3 regions of the Clostridium gasigenes genome follow, and region 3 is predicted to be linked to each of the others. Evidence: riboswitches for the same ligand, from Rfam matches in the RefSeq annotation. Region 3 holds a riboswitch; each other region holds the start of a gene.

Region 1 (6,744 bases), 1.6 Mb from region 3:
ACAGATATAAAATTGTTAAATGGTAGGGAGAAGGGGCTATTAAGAAAGTCATTAGAAGGACTTTTACCAGAGGAAATAATTTATAGAAAGAAAAGCCCATTCCCAAAAACTCATAACCCAATATATACAGATATGGTATGTGGAGTAATGAATGGTATTTTGAAAGATTCAAATTCACCTATTTTAAGTATTATAGATGAAAAGAAAGTTAAAGAAATAGTAGATTCAAGGGGGAAAGCATATAAAACACCTTGGTTTGGACAATTAATGACTGGGCCACAATTAATAGCATATTTAATTCAAATTAACACCTGGTTAGAAGAATATAAAGTTAAGCTGGTTTAAAAACAAGGCATCTTCAAAAAAATTAAAGCCTAACTAAAATAAATTTAGTTAGGCTTTAATCCTATTATTAATTAAGTTATCTTAAAAAACTATAAATAATGCAATTTAAAAAAATGATTAAAGAAGTGGTTACCTATCCTAATAACTATACATATTATATAAAATGAAAATAAATTTTTAAAAACACAAAAGAAGAGGGTGGTTAATAGGTGAAATGGATTAAGCATAGATTAGAATATTCTCTGAAAAAATGGCAATCTATCTATATAACCTATAAAATATTATTCATTATAGCTATGTTAAGTTTTGGTTTAATAATATTTTCTGTATTTAATCCAGATTTAAAAAATGTTGATAATTTAGTTGCAATTAGAACCATATTTTCTTCTATAATAGGTTTCTTATTAGAAAATTGTAGTCAAAATAAGACGAATTGTAACGAAAAAGTTATGTTTTTTAGAAATTTAGTGGTTGGGATAATATCAATTACTATAACTATAGTAATAATGGTAGGTTATATCTATATAGTTGATATAGATAATGCATCAATGTTATTATTAAAAAACATTTTATTTTCTTGTATAGGCTTTTTAATTAGTGCAAGTAAAAATTGTGGAAAGTAAAACAATAAATGGATGCTGTTTCTAAGATAAAGATTGATTTTTCTGAAAATTATGGTATCATAAATTGTAAAGTATCATATAATAAGATTAAAAGATAATTACCAAGGTAGAGGTGCCATATTTAAAGAGTACTTATTAAGAGCTAGCAAGCTAAGACTAATAAGGAAAGGTAAAATGGCCGAAGAAATAAGTGTTGCAAAAACTTGTTTTTGGGTGTACATATAATATGTGTATGACTGTCACGTAAGTGAAGCGCTAGCGAGGTTTGCTAGGTTTAAATATTTTAATTCAAAGATAAATTCTATTTTATTAATTTTTAGAAAAATAGAACAAATTAAAATTTTAAGCAAAATGCATATAAGCCTTAAATAGTATCTACCACCATGGAATTATTCCATGGTGTTTTATTTTACAAAAAAATAAAGAATAAAAAATAAGGACTTAAGGCATCTTAAAAAATAACGACTTAAGATGATTAAAGTAAAAATTAGGAGGAAAAATCATGAAATTATTTGGGGCAATGGAATGTAAAGAAAATGATTTATACATAGGAGGTGTTAAAGCAGAGAGTTTAGCTAAGGAATTTGGAACACCTCTTTATGTTATGGATGAGCAATTGTTAATAGATACATGCAAAGGATACTACAGAAACTTTAAATGTGAAGAAGGAAATAGAGTAGCATTTGCAGGGAAAGCATTCCTTACAGTAGAAATGTGTAAGCTAATAAATAAAGAAGGGCTATATTTAGATATTGTTTCAGGTGGAGAATTATATACGGCTTATAAAGCTGGATTTCCACTAGAAAAGACTTATTTCCATGGTAACAACAAAACTTTGTCAGAAATGACTTTAGGAGTAGAACTTGGGGTTGGAAGATTTATTGTTGATAATTTATATGAAATGGAAGAGTTAAATAAAATAGCAAAATTAAATAATAAAATTCAAAAAATATATTTAAGATTAACACCGGGAATAGAAGCTCATACTCATGATTACATTAAAACAGGTCAAATAGATTCTAAATTTGGATTTGCGCCAGTTGGAGATACAATAATGAATGCGGTAAAGCATGCTTTATCTTTAGAAAATATAGAACTTGCAGGAGTTCACTGTCATATAGGGTCACAAATATTTGATTTAGAACCATTTGCAGATGCAGCAGAAGTAATGCTTGGATTTATAGATAATATAAGGAAAGAAACAGGTCATTTAATAACAGAATTAGATTTAGGTGGCGGGTTTGCAATTCATTATACTGATGAAGATGAGCCAAGAAGCACTGAAGAATATTGCCAAGTGATTATAAATAAAGTTAATGAAGTATGTGAAAAATTATCACTTGAAAAACCAATATTAACAATAGAGCCAGGTAGATCAATAGTTGGAAATGCAGGTATGACATTATATACAATTGGAGCTATTAAAGAAATAGAAGGTGTTAGAACTTATGTTGCAGTAGATGGTGGAATGACAGATAATATTAGACCAGCACTTTATAGTGCAAAATATGAAGCTTGTATTGCAAATAAAATGAATATGACATTAGATAAGAAGGTAACTATAGCAGGAAAATGTTGTGAATCAGGAGATATATTAATAAAAGATATAGAACTTCCAAAGGCTCAAGGTGGAGATATATTAGCAATAATGACAACAGGGGCATATGGATTCTCAATGTCAAATAATTACAATAAAAACTTAAGACCAGCAGTGGTATTTGTTAAGGGAAATAGAGCAAGAGTAATATGTAAAAGACAAACTTATGAAGAGTTAATAGAGAATGAGCTAGTTTAAGGCATTTCCCAAAAAAGACTAATTTAAATAGTATATTATTTTCTATCAGCTACCTATATAGAAATGAAAACCTCTTCTCATGTTAATATACTTTGAAAAGTAAAATTAGCATGAGATTTTTTTATTCAATAAATTTTTTTAATATTAGCTAATACTAGTATTAAAAATTTAAAAAAATGTGATATACTATAGTATAAAGAAATAAACGGGATATATATAAATTTAAAGATATATAAAAGCGAGGTGGAAGCAACAAAAGTTGCTATTATTTATGTGTGAATATTTTATTGTAGATAGAATACATGAGGAAAACATAACTATAGAATCACCGGGAGGAGAAATGAGTATAATAACTAAAAATGAGGCCTTAGAATTTGTTAAAGAGGGCGATGTTTTAGTTGGAAAAGATAACATATATGTTATTGATATTAAAGAGACAAAAAATAGAAAAATTAAAGTAAAGAAATTTATGAAAGGTATGTGGCAGGAATAATGATTGGTGAAGAAAAATCTAAAGCTAAAAGCGAAATATATATATCTAATTCTGTTGATGTAAAAATAGAAGAAGATAATATAGATGATAATGAATTAGAAAAAAGATCTGAAAGGTTAGCTGAAAATAAGAAAAGTGGTTTCTTCTATGAATGGGGACTTCCTATAATAGTAGCTGTAGTACTTGCAATATTAATAAATAAATTTGTAATATTTAAAGTTAAAATACCCTCAGAGTCTATGGTTCCAACTTTAAATGTAGAAGATAGATTATTTGTAACAAGAGTGTATAATGAAGATAAATTCAAAAGAGGAGATATATTAGTATTTGACTCAAATGAACTTGGAGAAAAATTAATTAAAAGACTTATGGGACTTCCAGGAGATAAAATAGTTATTAAAAATGGAGAAGTATCTATTAATGGAGAAAAATTAATAGAAGATTATATAGGAAATGCAGATAGATTCAATGGAGAATATGAAGTGCCTGAAGGAAAATATTTTTTCCTTGGAGATAATAGATTATGGTCAAAAGACTCAAGATATTGGATTAATCCATATATAGATGCAAAAGATATAGAAGGAAAAGCTCAATTTAAGGTATATCCATTTAGTGATATTGGAAAAATAAAATAGATGCTTGAAAAGTTTCAGCAAATACTAGGCTATGATAATAAAAAATTAAATAATAAACTAAAGAAAAATACTATAATACTATTTATAAAAATAATATTAATAGCCGTAGTATTTACATTACTAATAAATAAATTTTTTATTTTCAAAGCAAATGTTCCTACAGCCTCAATGGCACCAAATATAAATATAAATGATAAACTTTTAGTAACTAGAGTGTATAATTTAGACACCTTACAATTTGGAGATATAGTAGTATTTTACTCAAAAGAATTTAATGAATATATGGTAAAGAGATTAATAGGATTACCGGGAGATTTTATATCAATGGATGAAGGCAGTTTATATGTAAATGGAGAATATAAAAGAGAATCATATATTCAGAATGTAGATGATTATACAGGCAAATTTAAGGTGCCAGATGAGGAATATTTTTTTTTAGGAGACAATAGGCTTATATCATTAGATTCTAGATTATGGGACAAAACCTGTGTAAATGGACAGGATATTATAGGGATAGTAAGATTTAGAATATATCCATTTAAGAATATAGGAAGTATAAAGTAAAAAGGGAGAACTTAAGATGGAAAATAAAAATAAAAAAAATATGAATAATAATCCAGAAGAAAGTAAAGATAAAAAAATAAAATCTATATTATTATACACAGTTATGACTTTTTTAATTGTATATGCATTTAACACAGTTAAAACTTCTATGGGATTAGAAGAAATAACATATAATAAATTTATAGAAATGGTAGAAAATAAAGAAATTGAAAAAGTGTTAATAACAGATTCAGAAATAAAAATAACACCAATATTAAAAGATGAAAAAGATAAGAAAGTATTATTTACAGGGAATATGAGAGATCAAAATTTAACATCTCAATTAACAGAAGCTGGTGTAGATTTTAATAAATCTATCGTGGAGCAAAATTACATAATAGAATTTATAATGGGATGGATAATTCCTGCATTATTAATGTTTGTAGCATTTAAATTCATATTTGGAAGAATGGGTAAGAAAATGGGCGGTGGCTTAGGTGGCGGCATGATGGGAATGGGAAAAAGTAATGCTAAGTTATATGTTGAAACTGATATAGCAATTACTTTTGATGATGTTGCAGGTCAAGATGAAGCTAAAGAATCTTTAAGAGAAATAATAGATTTTTTAAATCATAAAGAAAAATACACAGCTATAGGAGCTAAATTGCCTAAAGGTGCATTATTAGTTGGACCTCCAGGAACTGGTAAAACTCTGATTGCAAGAGCAGTTGCTGGTGAAGCTAAGGTTCCTTTTTATTCAATGTCAGGATCTAACTTTATAGAAATGTTTGCAGGTATGGGAGCTTCAAAAGTAAGAGATTTATTTAAAGAAGCAGAGAAAAATTCACCTTGTATAATATTTATAGATGAAATAGATTCAATAGGTAAAAGCAGAGATGCTCAAATGCAAAGTAATGATGAAAGAGAACAAACTCTAAATCAACTATTAACACAAATGGATGGATTCGATTCATCAAAAGCAGTTGTTGTTTTAGCAGCAACAAATAGACCAGAAATATTAGATAAAGCACTTTTAAGACCAGGTAGATTTGATAGAAGAGTAATTGTGGATAAACCTGATTTAAAAGGAAGAATAGATATACTTAAGGTTCACAGTAAGGGAGTTAAGTTATCTGAAAAAGTTAATTTAGAGCAAATAGCAAAGGGAACTCCAGGAGCTGTAGGAGCAGACCTTGCAAATATGATTAATGAGGCAGCACTAAGAGCTGTAAAACATGAAAGAAAAGAAATTATGCAGGAAGATTTGCAAGAGGCGGTTGAAGTTATAATAGCAGGTAAAGAAAAGAAGGATAGAATACTTTCACCACTAGAGCGAAGAATTGTTGCTTTCCATGAAGTAGGGCATGCGTTAGTAGCAGCTTTAATTGAAGGTACAGATCCAGTTCATAAAATAACAATTGTTCCAAGAACAATGGGAGCTTTAGGGTATACAATGCAATTACCTGAAGAGGAAAAATACCTTGTGTCTAAAGATGAGTTATTAAGCCAAATAATGGTTATGTTAGGTGGAAGAGCTGCAGAAGAAGAAGTATTTAACTTAGTTTCAACAGGCGCTTCTAATGATATAGAAAGAGCAACTCAAACAGCTAGAAGTATGGTAACTATTTATGGAATGTCAGATAGATTTGATATGATGGCTTTAGAATCAGTAACAAGCAGGTATTTAGATGGTAGAGCTGTTAGAAACTGTAGTGAAGAAACATCAGCAATTATAGATGAAGAAATACTAAGGATAATTAAAGAAGCACATAACAAAGCTAAGGATTTATTAAAAGAGAATAGAGATTTATTAGATGAGGTATCAGAATATCTTCTAGAGAAAGAAACAATATATGGAGATGATCTTAGAAGCTTTATATATAAAAAGTATCCTCATTTAAAGAAAGAAAAAAAAGTAGATGAATTAGCTATTGATAGTGATGTGCAATTAGAATTAAGTTTAGACGATAATAAAGGACAAATAATAGACATTACAACAGATGAGAAAATGTAAGACATTGTAAAAGAATAATAGGCATCGTAAAATAAATAACTAGTTATTTATTTAAAGATGCCTTAAAAGAAGTTGGAGGGGATTTAATTTGGATAAAATAGAGTTAATAGGTGAACAACAGAACTTAGATAGAACATTAGAAGTTTTAAACCTTGAGATATTAAATTATATAAAGAAAAGAAAGGGTATAGCCCAATATATACTTGATTATAGAAAGAAATTTATTGAAGATCATAAAGATGATGAAGATAATATAATGGAATATTTTGATCATGAGAAATATGTAAAAGAACAAG
Region 2 (6,744 bases), 1.0 Mb from region 3:
TTAATTTTATGGGAGACATATATGGAATAGATACGACAATTAGAAAAGAAAGAATAAAAAAATTATCTTTAGAGTTTGAAATGGAAGAAGCATTAGGAGATAAAATTCAAAGTTATTCACATGGTATGAGACAAAAAATGATAATAATGGGTGTGCTTATTCATGACCCAAATGTTTGGATACTTGATGAACCTATGACTGGACTTGATCCTAAGTCATCATTTAAATTAAAAGAAATGATGAGAGAACATGCAGATAGTGGGAAAACAGTAGTGTTTTCAACTCATGTACTTGAAGTAGCAGAAAAGATATGTGATAGGGTAGCCATTATTAACAAAGGAAAAATTTTATTCTGTGGAACACTTGAAGAGCTAAGAAAAGAAAAAAATACAAGTGATTCATTAGAAAAAATGTTCTTGGAGATGATTGGCAATGAGTAATGTAATAAGACTTACAAAGCTATTTTTAAAAGATGGTTTTGGAAATAAGGAAAATCAAAGTACAAAAGAAAGAGGGAATTATAAAAAAATATTATTAGGTATATTTATTTTTATATGTTTAATACCCCTTATGGGAACTATTTCATTTGGAACAAAAGAAATTTATGAAATTCTTAAACCTATGGGGCAGGAAAGTTTAATAGTTGGTGCATTAGTAATGAGTACATTTAGTGTAGTACTTATATTTGGAATGCTAATTTCTATTTCTGTATTGTACTTTTCATCAGATATAGAAAGTATTTTACATCTTCCGCTTAAAGTACGGGAAATAGTATCTGCAAAATTTATAACAATTTTAACTCATGAATATGCATTTGTTTTATTTATAACAGGAACAATAGGAGGAACTTATGGATATTTAGAAAGTGCAGGACCAATTTATTGGATAAAATTAATAGTTGTGACTATTATACTACCAATTATGCCACTTTCAATTGCATGCATACTATGTATTTTCCTTATGAAGTTTAATTTTATTACAAGAAACAAAGACAGATTTAATATGCTTATAGGTATTGTGGGAATGGGACTTGCTATAGTATTTAACATTGGTCTTCAAAAAATGACCAGATTACCTAAAGATGAACTAATGGAAAGATTAGGAAATGGAGATTCTTTAGCAAGTACACTATTTAATAATCCACTAATAAAAGCACCAATGAATTTTTTATCTCAAAATGATATAGGATCTGCATCTATGAATTTTATGTTTTTTGTAGTATTTACAATAGGGATTTTCCTTATATATATAACAATTGCAGAGGCTTTTTATCTAAAGTCTGCAATGTCAATAAGCTCATCAAGTTCAAAAAGAAAAAAAATATCAGAGGTTGATTTATCAAAACAAAGTGAAAAGAAATCACAAATAATAGCATATATGATGAAGGAAATAAAATTATTACTTAGAACACCTGCATTTTTTATGAATTGTGTTTTAGTAGAAATTTTATTACCTGTATTTTTATTGATACCTGCAATAGCAAATGGGACAGATATTACAGCAATTAAAGAAAATCTAAGTAAAGCTAGAGAATTTGTTTCAAGCAATGCAAGTGAAACAGTAGCGCTATTTGCAATAGCTACTTTTGTTATAACTATATTTGTAGCAGGTTCAGCTATAGTATCAGGAACTTCAATAACTAGAGAAGGTGGAAGTTTTTATGTTAATAAATTTCTGCCTATAAGTGCAAAACATCAGATAATAGGTAAATTGTTAAGTGGAGTTCTAATAAATTCAATAGTTTTAGTTTATATTATTATAATAAATTTAGTTTTAGGAACACCGATTATTAATTTTGTAGTTAGTATAACTACATGTATCTTAACAATAATATTAATTAATATTACACAAATATTATTTGATATTATTAAACCAAAACTAAATTGGACAAATGAATATAAGGCTGTTAAGCAGAATTTAATGGTGTTTATTATGATGATGTTTAACTTTGGAGTAGCAGGTGCCGTTGGAGTAATTACATTAATCAATTTCAAAAATATAGGTGGGAATGGGCTAATTATAACATCTTCAATAATAGCTATCTTAGTTATTATTATTGCAATTATGTATAATGTAGTAATGAGTTATGGTATAAAAAAATATGAAAAAATTTAAAATATAATGCTGAAAGAATTGGTAATTTTAACTGCAATAGAGCTAGAAACTTTATTGCAGTTTTTTTTATAAGGGTAACCCAGCGTTGGTATAATAAATGAAAGTATTACATAAAATTATAAGTGGGAGTGATTAGAATGGAGCAGAAGTCAAAGTATAAGAGTATATCAAAATTTATAATTATATGTATTTTTGTAGCATATATTGCAATAATATTTAAGATAGTTGTATTTAAATATCATGGATTTATAGATATATTTTCAAAAAAGTCAGTTAGTTTTACAAGCTTAAATTTAATTCCATTTAAGCTATGGGCGGATTTCTTTGAAAATGCATCCGGTATGGGATGGGCATGGGCTATATCTAATTTATTTGGTAACATAATAATATTTATTCCACTAGGATATTTATTGCCTTTAATATTTAAAAAGGCTAAGAATATATTGCCAGTAGCCTGTATGGCATTTGTATTTAGCTTAGTGCTTGAGTCTTTACAATATGTATTAGCAATAGGAAGTTCTGATATTGATGATATTATTTTAAATACATTAGGTGGAGTAATAGGATATTTATGCTATAAAATAGTTGCTAAAGTATTAGTAACTAATAAAAAAATATATATAGGTACAATAATACTAACAGTTTTATTTTTAGTAAGTGGATTTACTGTTGCAAAGTATGAATTTGGAAATATGCTTGGAATAACAAAATTTGAGCAAGAAGTAATCGGAGGAGATGTTATACCAGAATCAAGGGCCGATTATATAGGAGCTTTTATTAGTTATGATGATAATATTATAAATATGTATGATGGTATGATTGTAGATAGCAATGTAGACACTTCATTAATGGAAAAATTAAATGTAAAAGTTAATGAAAATACAAAGATATATTTAAATACAATGAAAAGTAAAGAAAATAAAATGACTGCTGAATATAATGAATATACGGACTCAGTAAGTAGTATAGAAAAAAAATCTACTTTATCTATTTGGGGAAAAGAGGTGGAGGGTAAGATAGTAGCGGAAATAATTGTTATACAAAAACCAATCATAAATAAAGAAGAGTCTACTATAACTCATACAGAGGATAAAAGAAATAAGAAGACTACAGACAATAAATCAAAAGATGATATTCAAATTCCAGAAGAAAAATCTGATATAGAAGGTTGCTTTAAAGAGTATGAAAATGATGTAATAATAATTAACCGTATAGATAATTTCGAAAGTGGGGAGTCTACTATTTCCGTTTCATCAGATATTAAGGTGAAAATAAAAGTACAGGATGATACAAATTATATTATTAAAGTTATAACTTCAGCAGGAGAAGTAAGGTCTATAAAATCAACTTCTATAGATGATATGAAAAATGGAGACAGGTTAGATGTTTGGGGAGAAAGTTTTGATGGAGCACTAATAGCTGATAAGATAGTAATTATAAGGATAGAATAAAATTAAAATTAAATGAAATCCACGATAGAATTCTATCGTGGATTATTATTTAAAAGTAATATATTCTTATAAAATTTCTAATATTTCTATATTATATTTTTCTCCGGGAGCATCAACTTCAACCTTAGCTCTAACTTTTTTGCCGGATAATGCTTTTCCTAAATCAGACTCTATACTTATACACATATTTTGAGGGTCTAAATCCATAGTAGTTACTAGTGTAACAATAGTTTCGTAGTCATCCTCTATAAATTTAATTTTAGCTTTACTATTAATTCCTAATGTTAATTTATTTAAATGCGTATCATCTATTAGAGTTGCTGTTGAAATCATAGTCATTAAATATTGAATTCTATTATCATTTTCTCTATAGTTTGCGCAAGCTTCTTTATATTCTGCGTTTTCTGATCTATCGCCATGTGCAGCAGCTACTAATTTTTCCTTTGATATTTCAGCCCTTTTTACTGTTAATCTATATTCCAATTCTTCTCTTAATTTTTTTATATTTTCTTCTGTTAATTCATTATTCATAAAAATTTAGCCTCCCCTAAAATATATTTCCCTATATATTATATAATATATAGAAAAAAATGAAAGGTATTTAGTTATATTTATTCTACGATATTGATAAAGAGAATTAAGAAGGAAATTAAGAAGGGAATTGATAGCTTTTTACTTGATTCAAATATAGGAAAACTTATGTTTGCTATATTATGAAATACAACATATAATGAACTAGAAGATTTAGATAAGATAGATGATTGGTGTTAAAAGTACTAGTAAAGAGCTAAGCAGCTAAGATTTACTAGAAAAGGAATTATCGACGAAGTTTATAGTCCATGCTTTAAGGCTATTTTCTGATTATATGGATAAAAACTATATAATTGTCACAATTAATTGTGGCGCGCTATTGTTTAATAAATTTGTATATTTGATATATATTGAAGTATTTATACTTCAAGCTTTAAGTCACGGTACTTAAGGCTTTTTTTGAGTAAAAGTATAAAGGATTTACATAAGTAATCTGCAAATAAATAATAGACTAGTATTCTTGATTTTGAGTCTGTTAATTATCTTACGATGACAAATAATTTATAAAGACATGTCTAAAAATTTTTATTAAAAGCATTAGGTATTTAAAAAATAGACTAAAACATTAATTTGTTGTTTTTAAAAAATATCTAAGCAAAGAAACTATATAAAAATTAAGGGGGACATATAAGATGATAATAGGCGTATTAAAAGAAATTAAGTGTGGAGAATCAAGAGTAATAGTAACACCGGTAGAGGCAGAAGAATTAATAAATGATGGACATGAGGTGTTAGTTCAGAAAAATGCAGGGTATATAGCTGGCTTTAATGATGAGGAATATGCAAGAATAGGTGCTAAAATTATAGATAATAGAGAAGATATATATGGTAAATGTGATATGGTATTAAAGGTTAAAGAATTTTTCGAAGAAGAATACCATTTATTAAGAAGTGGACAAATACTGTTTGCATGTATACATCCAGCTTCAAATAGAGAAGAGGTAGATGCATTATTAAGAAATAAAGTTATAGCGTTTACTGCAGAAGATACACATAGATATGGGTCACCTAACTGCGAAGTAGCTGGGAAATTAGGTGCATTAATGGGCGTGCAGTACTTATTAAATAGTAATGGTGGAAAAGGTCAATTAATTAGTGGAATAGCAGGGGCACCAGGCGCAAATGTTATAGTTCTTGGAGCTGGAATAGTTGGAAAAGGAGCTATACAAATATTGTCATCACTTGGAGCACAGGTAACAGTTATGGCTAGAAGTATAGCAACTATGAGAAGTTGTCATGAAATATATCCAGCTAATGTGAGAACAATGTTTTCTAATCAATCAAATATAAAAGCACTTTTACCTACAACAGATTTAGTAGTAAATTGTGTTAAGTGGCCAAAGCATAGAGAAGATAATTTAATAACTAGAGAAATGCTTTCATTAATGAAAAGAGGTTCAGTAATAGTTGATATAAGTGCAGATGTAGGTGGGGCAATTGAAACATATAGACCTACAACTCATGAAGATCCTGTTTATGAAGTAGATGGAATAATTCACTATGGAGTAGATAATATACCAGGAGCTGCGGCGCATACTACATCAATAGCATATGCTGCAAGTGTACTACCTCATATAAGAGCTATTGCAAATAAAGGAGTAAGAGAAGCTTGTAGAAAAGATGGATTTTTGAGAAGAAGCTTAACTGCATATAATGGAATACTTACTCATAAAGAAACAAGCATAATTCAAAATAGAAAATGGAGCACACCAGAAGAAATTCTAGAATTAGATTTGGATAATATAGATTTAGCGCCAATTGCAACTACAATATAATACACATTATTCAATTTTAAAGCGAGTTAAAAGGTGTTTATAATATAAAGGCAAAGGAATGGATTTAAAAATGACGAATAATACTGAATTAAAACAAAAACAATTTATAGCGGCTATGGAGCTTTATGAGGATAAAAGAATTTATAAGTTGTTTGGAAAATTTATTTCTACGGTAAATATTTCACTTCAAATTATTATAGCATATGTGGTTATACCTATTAATATAGGTATTTGGTGGCAAATATTTTCATTTGTTGTAGCGTATTTTCTTACTGACTTTATAAATGGATTAGTACATATGTATATGGATAATAATGAAAATTACAAATCCGTAGCAGGCCCACTAATAGCAAGTTTTCATTTGCATCATAAAACACCTCTCTACAAAAAAAACAATCTTTTATTGGTCTATTTCAATGAATCAGGTTCAAAGATTTGGCTTTCGGGGTTTTTAATAATTGTTTCAATAGTAATGAGTATATTTAATATTAATAGGATAATTTTATATATCATATTATATTTTAGTATATTATCATCGGTAGCTGAGGTTGCTCACTATCTTTGCCATGGATCAAATACAAGATTAGTAATTTTTTTGGGGAGAAGTCATTTATTACTTGATAAACATCATCATGGAAGACATCATATTGAAGATAATGTTAATTATGCATTTTTAAATGGTATGTCTGATCCCTTAATTAATATAATTGCTAAGAGGTTTTATTGTGGATATAAAAATACAACAGATAAACATTATGCATATTATAAAGGGAAGGGCACAAAAAACAGGGGACAAGCCTAGTAATTAAGGG
Region 3 (6,744 bases):
TAGCACTTGTAATAGATTTTCTTTTTGGAAAAATTGAAGTTCTTATTATGCCAAAGGGTTTAAACCCAACTAAGCATAAATCTAAATCAACAGGTTTAAAAGTTACTTTAGCTATAATTTTAGTTGCTTTAATAGGCTCTTCACTATTTGCTGTTTTAAAGCCTAAAGGTGAAACTATAGTTATTGGATCTAAAAGTTTTTCTGAACAATTAATTTTAGGAAATATGTATGCAGAGTTAATAGAAGAGCATACTGATTTAAATGTAGAAAAAAAATTAGGTTTAGCTGGTAGTTCTGTTACTATGGAGGGGCTTTATGCTGGTGAAATTGATCTTATGGTTGAATATACAGCAACACTATATATAAATGTATTAAATCAAGAACCCTCTGTAGATAAAGAGCTTATTTATTCTAAATCAAAAGAAATTATGGAGAAAGAACATAAGCTTACTTTATTAGAACCACTGGGATTTAATAATGGTTTTACTATAGCTATGAAACCTGAAGTAGCTGATAAATATGGAATAACTTCAATATCTGATTTGGCTAAAGTAAGTTCTGAATTAGTTTTTGGACCTACCTTAGAGTTTTTAAATAGAGTGGATGGATTTCAAAATTTAGCTTCAGTTTACAATTTGAATTTCAAAAATATTGTTGGAATTGATGGAGCTCTTAGGTATAAGGCACTTGATAATGGCGAATCTGATGTTATAGATGCCTTTACAACTGATGGACTTTTAAAAACCTTTAATCTTAAGGTTTTAGAAGATGACTTAAACTTTTTTGCACCTTATGATGCAATTCCACTTGTAAGAATGGAAACACTTGAAAAGTATCCTGAACTTAAAACAGTTTTAAATATGTTATCCGGTAAATTAAGTCAAGAAACTATGATTGACCTTAATTATAAAGTAGATGATCTTGGCGAAGATCCTGCGCAAGTTGCTAAAGAATATCTTCGCTCAGAAGGTTTAATTAAATAATAAATAATATAAAGCACTTACTGTGGTAGGTGCTTTATTAATTTGTGGATAAAGTGAAATTTACATTAAAACAAATAACAATATAATATACGAAGATATAATTTTGTAAAAAACAAACACAAATAATAAACTTGTTAATATGTTATAACTTAAAATCTGAAAGGGTTGACAGATATAATGTAATATTATATACTAAAATCATAATTTAATAATACCTCGCTTTTACAGGTGAGGTAGAGGCGCGACATTTAACAGTCTTTAGTGGAGTTTGAGAAGCATTGATACTAAAGAGAAGGAAAAGTCGCCGAAGTTTATAATATTTCTCAATATTATTTGCTGGGTCTGTAGTAAATAACTGCAGGACTGTCTCAATAAATTTCCGATTTATTGAGTTGAGCTATCTCATTTAGGAGAAGAAAGAGGATTTAAGGGCAATTGTGAATATTGTGACTTGGGTTTATCTCAGGTCTTTTTTTGTTACCCAAAATTCTAAAAAAACATTATTATCCATGTGAGAAGCGGGAAAATATACTTTCTAAATCTATAGTAGAATAAAAAAAACAAGAAGGAGAGGATTAATTATGAAAAAAAGAATATTATCAATAGTAATGGCTGTAGTAACAGCTACAATGTTAACAGCATGTGGGTCAAATAGTAAGTCGGGAGGTACTACTGCAAAGGGTGAAACATTTAAAGTAGGACTTGAAGCTGGATATGCTCCATTTAACTGGACTCAAATGGATAATTCAAATGGTGGGGTTAAAATTGAAGGAAGCTCAGAATATGCAGGCGGATATGATGTAGAGATTGCAAAAAAAATAGCTGATGGGTTAGGAAAAGAATTAGTTATAGTTAAAACTGAATGGGATGGTCTTGTACCCGCATTACTTTCAGGGAAAATAGATGGAATAATTGCAGGTATGTCACCAACAGAAGAACGTATGCAAACAATAGATTTTTCAAATAATTATTATAAATCAGATTTGGTTATGGTAGTTAAAAAAGGTGGGAAATATGAAGGCGCTACTTCTATCCAAGATTTTAACGGAGCAAAAGTAACTGCTCAATTAAATACATTCCACTACTCAGTAATTGATCAAATTAAAGGGGTGTCTAAGGAACCAGCTATGGATAACTTCCCAACAATGAGAGTTGCCCTTCAATCAGGAATGATTGATGGATATGTATCAGAACGTCCAGAAGGTGTTAGTTCTGAAAATGCTAACTCAAGTTTTAAAATGGTAGAATTTAAAGAGAAATTTGTTGCATCAGATGAGGATACAACAATTGCGGTAGGTATTGCAAAAAATAGTGAATTAACATCTAAAATAAATGAAGTATTAACAGGTATTTCAGAAAAAGATCGTACAGACATTATGGATATAGCTATAAAGAACCAACCAGCAGCTAATTAATAAGTATAGACTACATCAAATAGTATGTAGTCTATTTTATAAAAAGAGTAAATACAAATTCCTGTAGAGAATATTACAGGAATTATTATAAGGAGAATAAATATGAGTTTTGAGTGGGTAATGAAAATTATTTCGGAAAATGGGCCAATGTTCCTTCGTGGAGCAGGTATGACACTTCTAATATCAATGGTAGGAACTGTTGTAGGATCTGTTTTCGGGTTGCTAGTGGGAGGGGTACGTACTATCCCTATTCCAGATAGAGGAATAAAGAAATGGATTTTTAAATTTATAAATGCTATTTTATCTATTTATATAGAAGTCTTTCGTGGAACACCTATGATTGTGCAAGCTATGGTAATTTATTATGGTTCTGCTTTAGCATTTGGTATAAATATGAACAAAATAGCAGCGGCAATTTTTATAGTATCTGTTAATACAGGTGCTTATATGTCAGAAATTGTTCGTGGTGGTATTTTGTCAGTTGATAAAGGTCAATTTGAAGCTGCGCAAGCTATAGGTATGAATCATATTCAAACTATGATTCATGTGGTATTGCCACAAGTAATTCGTAACATTCTGCCAGCAACAGGTAATGAATTTGTAATTAATATTAAAGATACATCAGTTCTTAATGTAATATCTGTAACAGAATTATATTTTCAAACAAAATCTATTGCAGGAAATAACTTTAGGTATTTTGAATCATTTTTTGTTGCCTGTGTTATTTATTTTATAATGACATTTACAGTAACAAGAATTTTACGTTATATTGAAAAAAAATTAGATGGTCCAGATAATTACATTATGAGTGGAAATCAAATGCAAGTATAAAAATATGAATATATAATATGTAGAATTTTAAAATAATAATTGGAATAAACATAAGGGGTTTTTCAATATCGCTTATGCCGATAAGGGGGAAATATGGAAAAAGTAATTGATATTCAACATTTAAGTAAATCCTTTGGTACCCATGAAGTATTAAAAGATATTGATTTTTCAGTAGAAAAGGGAGAAGTAGTATGTATAATCGGTTCATCAGGATCTGGGAAGTCAACTCTTCTTCGTTGTGTTAATCTTCTAGAAAAACCAAGTGGTGGTGAAATTATTTATAATGGAGAAAATATTTTAGATGATAAACATGATATTTATGAATACCGTAGAAAATTAGGAATGGTATTCCAACAATTTAATTTGTTTAATAATCATAATGTTTTAAGTAATTGCGCTGTTGGGCAAATGAAAGTATTAAAACGTTCTAAAGAAGATGCTGAAAAAGTAGCTATGAAATATTTAGATGTTGTTGGAATGAAGCAATATGTTAATGCAAAGCCAAAACAATTATCAGGTGGGCAAAAACAACGTGTGGCTATTGCAAGAGCCCTTTCAATGGAACCGGATGTTATGTTGTTCGATGAACCAACATCAGCACTTGATCCTGAAATGGTAGGAGAAGTTCTTAAGGTTATGAAGGAACTTGCAAAAACTGGTCTTACTATGTTAATAGTAACCCATGAAATGGAATTTGCGAGGGAAGTAGCTGATCGTGTGGTGTTTATGGATAAAGGAGTTATCGTAGAGCAAGGACCTCCAGAGCAAATATTCAATAATCCAACTGAAGAACGTACAAAAGAATTCTTAAAACGTATATTGAAAACTATGTAAAAAAGTAATATATATTAGATATGTTTAAACAAATGCACTAGAAAGGATACTTCTAGTGCGTTTGTTTTTTTTATTATGTAATATAAAGCTAATTTATAGTATATAATTGTAGAAAACTACATAGTAAAAAACATGAGGTGAAGGATTGAATATTAAAGAATTAATTGAGAAGTTAAATAAAAATGTTACTAGTAAAAATTTAAAGAAATCAGAAGTCATTTATAGTAAGGCCAATGTTGTAGAAATGCAGATTAGTGATTTAGATAATTTTATGAATATAAATGGACTTAGTATAAGTGCATCTGTTTTATCAGATAATAAAAGATCTTCTTATGATGCAGATTTTTCTGTTGATATAGATAGTGGAAGAGTAATTGATACAGAATGTGATTGTTTAGATTACCGTAAAAATAATGATTGGAGCGGAACATATATGTGTAATCATATAGCCGCAATGTACCATGTTTTTATGGGAAATTTAAAAAAGGAAATAGAACTTAATAATAGTAGTGAATATTTAGAAAAAACAGGTGAGAAACTTTTAAATGATATTGAAGCATTATATAGACAAAAAGAGAACGTAAAACTAGAAGTTAACTTACATAAAAAAGCACAACGAAATTTAGAGTATTTTGAAGTAGATTTTAAGATAGGTAATAAGAAAATGTATGTTCTTAAAAATTTAAGGGATTTTACTTTAGCAAGGATTAATAATACTCCTCTTCAGTATGGAAAAGATTTTATCTATGATTCAAATATTAATGATTTTGAAGAAAAGGATGAGAATATAGTAGAATTTATTGAAGATTTTATTATTACTAAGGGATTACTTACAGAGCAGAGCTATGGTTTTGATAGCGGGAGTTCAAAACAATTAAAATTATCGATAAGTAGTTTAAGAAGGTTTCTAGAAATTGTTAGTCATAAAAAAATACATTTTGAAGGAAAAGAAGTGGGAATATTAAAGGAAGACTTACCTTTAGATTTGAAAATTTCTGTAGATTCAGAAGAAAAATATTCCCTAGAGCTATTAACTACTGATATAGTTCCGCTTAGTCTTAAAAAGGATGTTTTTATTTATAATGATAACATCTATCTACCTTGTAAAAACCAAATAGATAATTTGAAAATAATTTCAAACAACATAGAGGACAGAAGAAAAGTTTTATTTAAAAAGGAAAACGTAAATAGAATTTTTAATGATCTTATTCCTATGTTAGAAAATACAAGTAAAAAAATAGAATATGATAATTCCTTAAAAGCAGTAGAAAAAAATGATTTAGAGGTATCCTTTTATTTTGATGAAAATAGAAAAACGATAACTCTAGATGTGAAGTTAAAATATGGCCAAGAGGAACTATTATTAATAGAAAATGAGAATGAAAATAAAGATAAAATAATAATAAGAGATAAAAAGAAAGAAACAGAAGTACTAAGAACTATAGAAAATCTAAATATATCAATACAAAATAAAAAATTTGTTTTTAATGGAGATGAAGAAGAATTATATAATTTATTAACAGAAGGATATAAAGAGCTAGATAAATATGGAGAAGTATATTATTCTGAAAGATTTAAAAGTAGAAAAATATATAAAACACCTTCAATAAAAGCAGATATAAAAGAAAATGATAATGGGTATTTAGATTTCTCTTTTAATATAGAAGATATTAATCCAAAGGAATATAAAAATATATTATCTTCATTTAGAAATAAAAAAAGATTTCATAAATTAAAGGATAATAGTTTTATAAATTTAGAAGATGATAAGCTTAACGAACTTTTAGGTATGATGGATAAAATAGTATCAAATGAAAAAGAAATTAATAACATAAGATTACATAAAAATAGAAGTGTATTGTTAAATGAATTTGTAAATAGAAAAAATTTAGAATTTATTAAAGGATCAAAAGTAATAAAAGATACAGTGAAGAAGCTAGAAAATATAAATGATATATCCTATGAGCTTCCAAAAGATTTAAATGCGACACTTAGAGAATATCAAGTTGATGGTTTTAAGTGGTTTAAAAATTTAAGCTATCTTGGTTTTGGAGGAGTCCTTGCAGATGAAATGGGACTTGGAAAAACATTACAAGCAATTTCTTTTATACTTTCAGAAAAAGGGAAGAAAACATTAATAGTTGCACCAACTTCTCTTATATATAATTGGAAAAATGAGTTTGAAAAATTTGCACCAACTCTTAAAATTGCAATAGTTCATGGAAACAAAGAGGAAAGAGACGAGATAATAAAAAAATATATAGAGTATGATGTGCTATTAACAACCTATGGAACATTAAGAAATGATGAAGAGAGTTATAAAAATATAATCTTTGATCATTGTATAATAGATGAGGCACAAAATATTAAAAATCCACTTGCTCAAAGTACAAAAAAAATTAAAGAGATCAAAGCAAAGGTAAAATTTGCTTTGACAGGAACACCTATAGAAAATAATTTAATAGATATTTGGAGCATATTTGATTTTGTTATGCCAGAATATTTATATAATAATTCAGAGTTTAAAAAAAGATTCATAGATAAGGAAGAAGGATCTAAGCAACTTCAAAAATATATAAAACCATTTATGCTTAGAAGGCTTAAAAAGGATGTTATAAAAGAACTTCCAGAAAAAATAGAAAAGAAACATTATATAGATCTTACAAAAGAGCAGAAAAAGG

Evidence for each region. Region 3 has a riboswitch for lysine ahead of J1C67_RS15905 (transporter substrate-binding domain-containing protein). Riboswitches for the same ligand answer to the same signal wherever they lie in the genome.
Region 1: linked by a shared signal. The riboswitch ahead of lysA (diaminopimelate decarboxylase) and the one ahead of J1C67_RS15905 (transporter substrate-binding domain-containing protein) in region 3 are both predicted to bind lysine.
Region 2: linked by a shared signal. The riboswitch ahead of J1C67_RS11005 (alanine dehydrogenase) and the one ahead of J1C67_RS15905 (transporter substrate-binding domain-containing protein) in region 3 are both predicted to bind lysine.

The regions. Positions count from the first base shown of each region.
Region 1 covers NZ_CP071376.1:1,815,099-1,821,842, forward strand. The annotation lists gene asnB (asparagine synthase (glutamine-hydrolyzing)) at 1-345, shown strand, start outside; gene J1C67_RS08680 (hypothetical protein) at 555-968, shown strand; lysine riboswitch at 1,068-1,234, shown strand; gene lysA (diaminopimelate decarboxylase) at 1,471-2,763, shown strand; gene J1C67_RS08690 (DUF3006 domain-containing protein) at 3,035-3,256, shown strand; gene lepB (signal peptidase I) at 3,244-3,891, shown strand; gene lepB (signal peptidase I) at 3,892-4,455, shown strand; gene ftsH (ATP-dependent zinc metalloprotease FtsH) at 4,472-6,448, shown strand; gene J1C67_RS08710 (HelD family protein) at 6,537-6,744, shown strand, end outside.
Region 2 covers NZ_CP071376.1:2,355,132-2,361,875, forward strand. The annotation lists gene J1C67_RS10985 (ABC transporter ATP-binding protein) at 1-440, shown strand, start outside; gene J1C67_RS10990 (putative ABC transporter permease subunit) at 433-2,115, shown strand; gene J1C67_RS10995 (VanZ family protein) at 2,253-3,566, shown strand; gene J1C67_RS11000 (GreA/GreB family elongation factor) at 3,633-4,097, opposite strand; lysine riboswitch at 4,313-4,484, shown strand; gene J1C67_RS11005 (alanine dehydrogenase) at 4,790-5,932, shown strand; gene J1C67_RS11010 (fatty acid desaturase CarF family protein) at 5,991-6,734, shown strand.
Region 3 covers NZ_CP071376.1:3,396,716-3,403,459, reverse strand. The annotation lists gene J1C67_RS15910 (ABC transporter permease/substrate-binding protein) at 1-983, shown strand, start outside; lysine riboswitch at 1,210-1,391, shown strand; gene J1C67_RS15905 (transporter substrate-binding domain-containing protein) at 1,565-2,398, shown strand; gene J1C67_RS15900 (amino acid ABC transporter permease) at 2,501-3,229, shown strand; gene J1C67_RS15895 (amino acid ABC transporter ATP-binding protein) at 3,323-4,063, shown strand; gene J1C67_RS15890 (DEAD/DEAH box helicase) at 4,209-6,744, shown strand, end outside.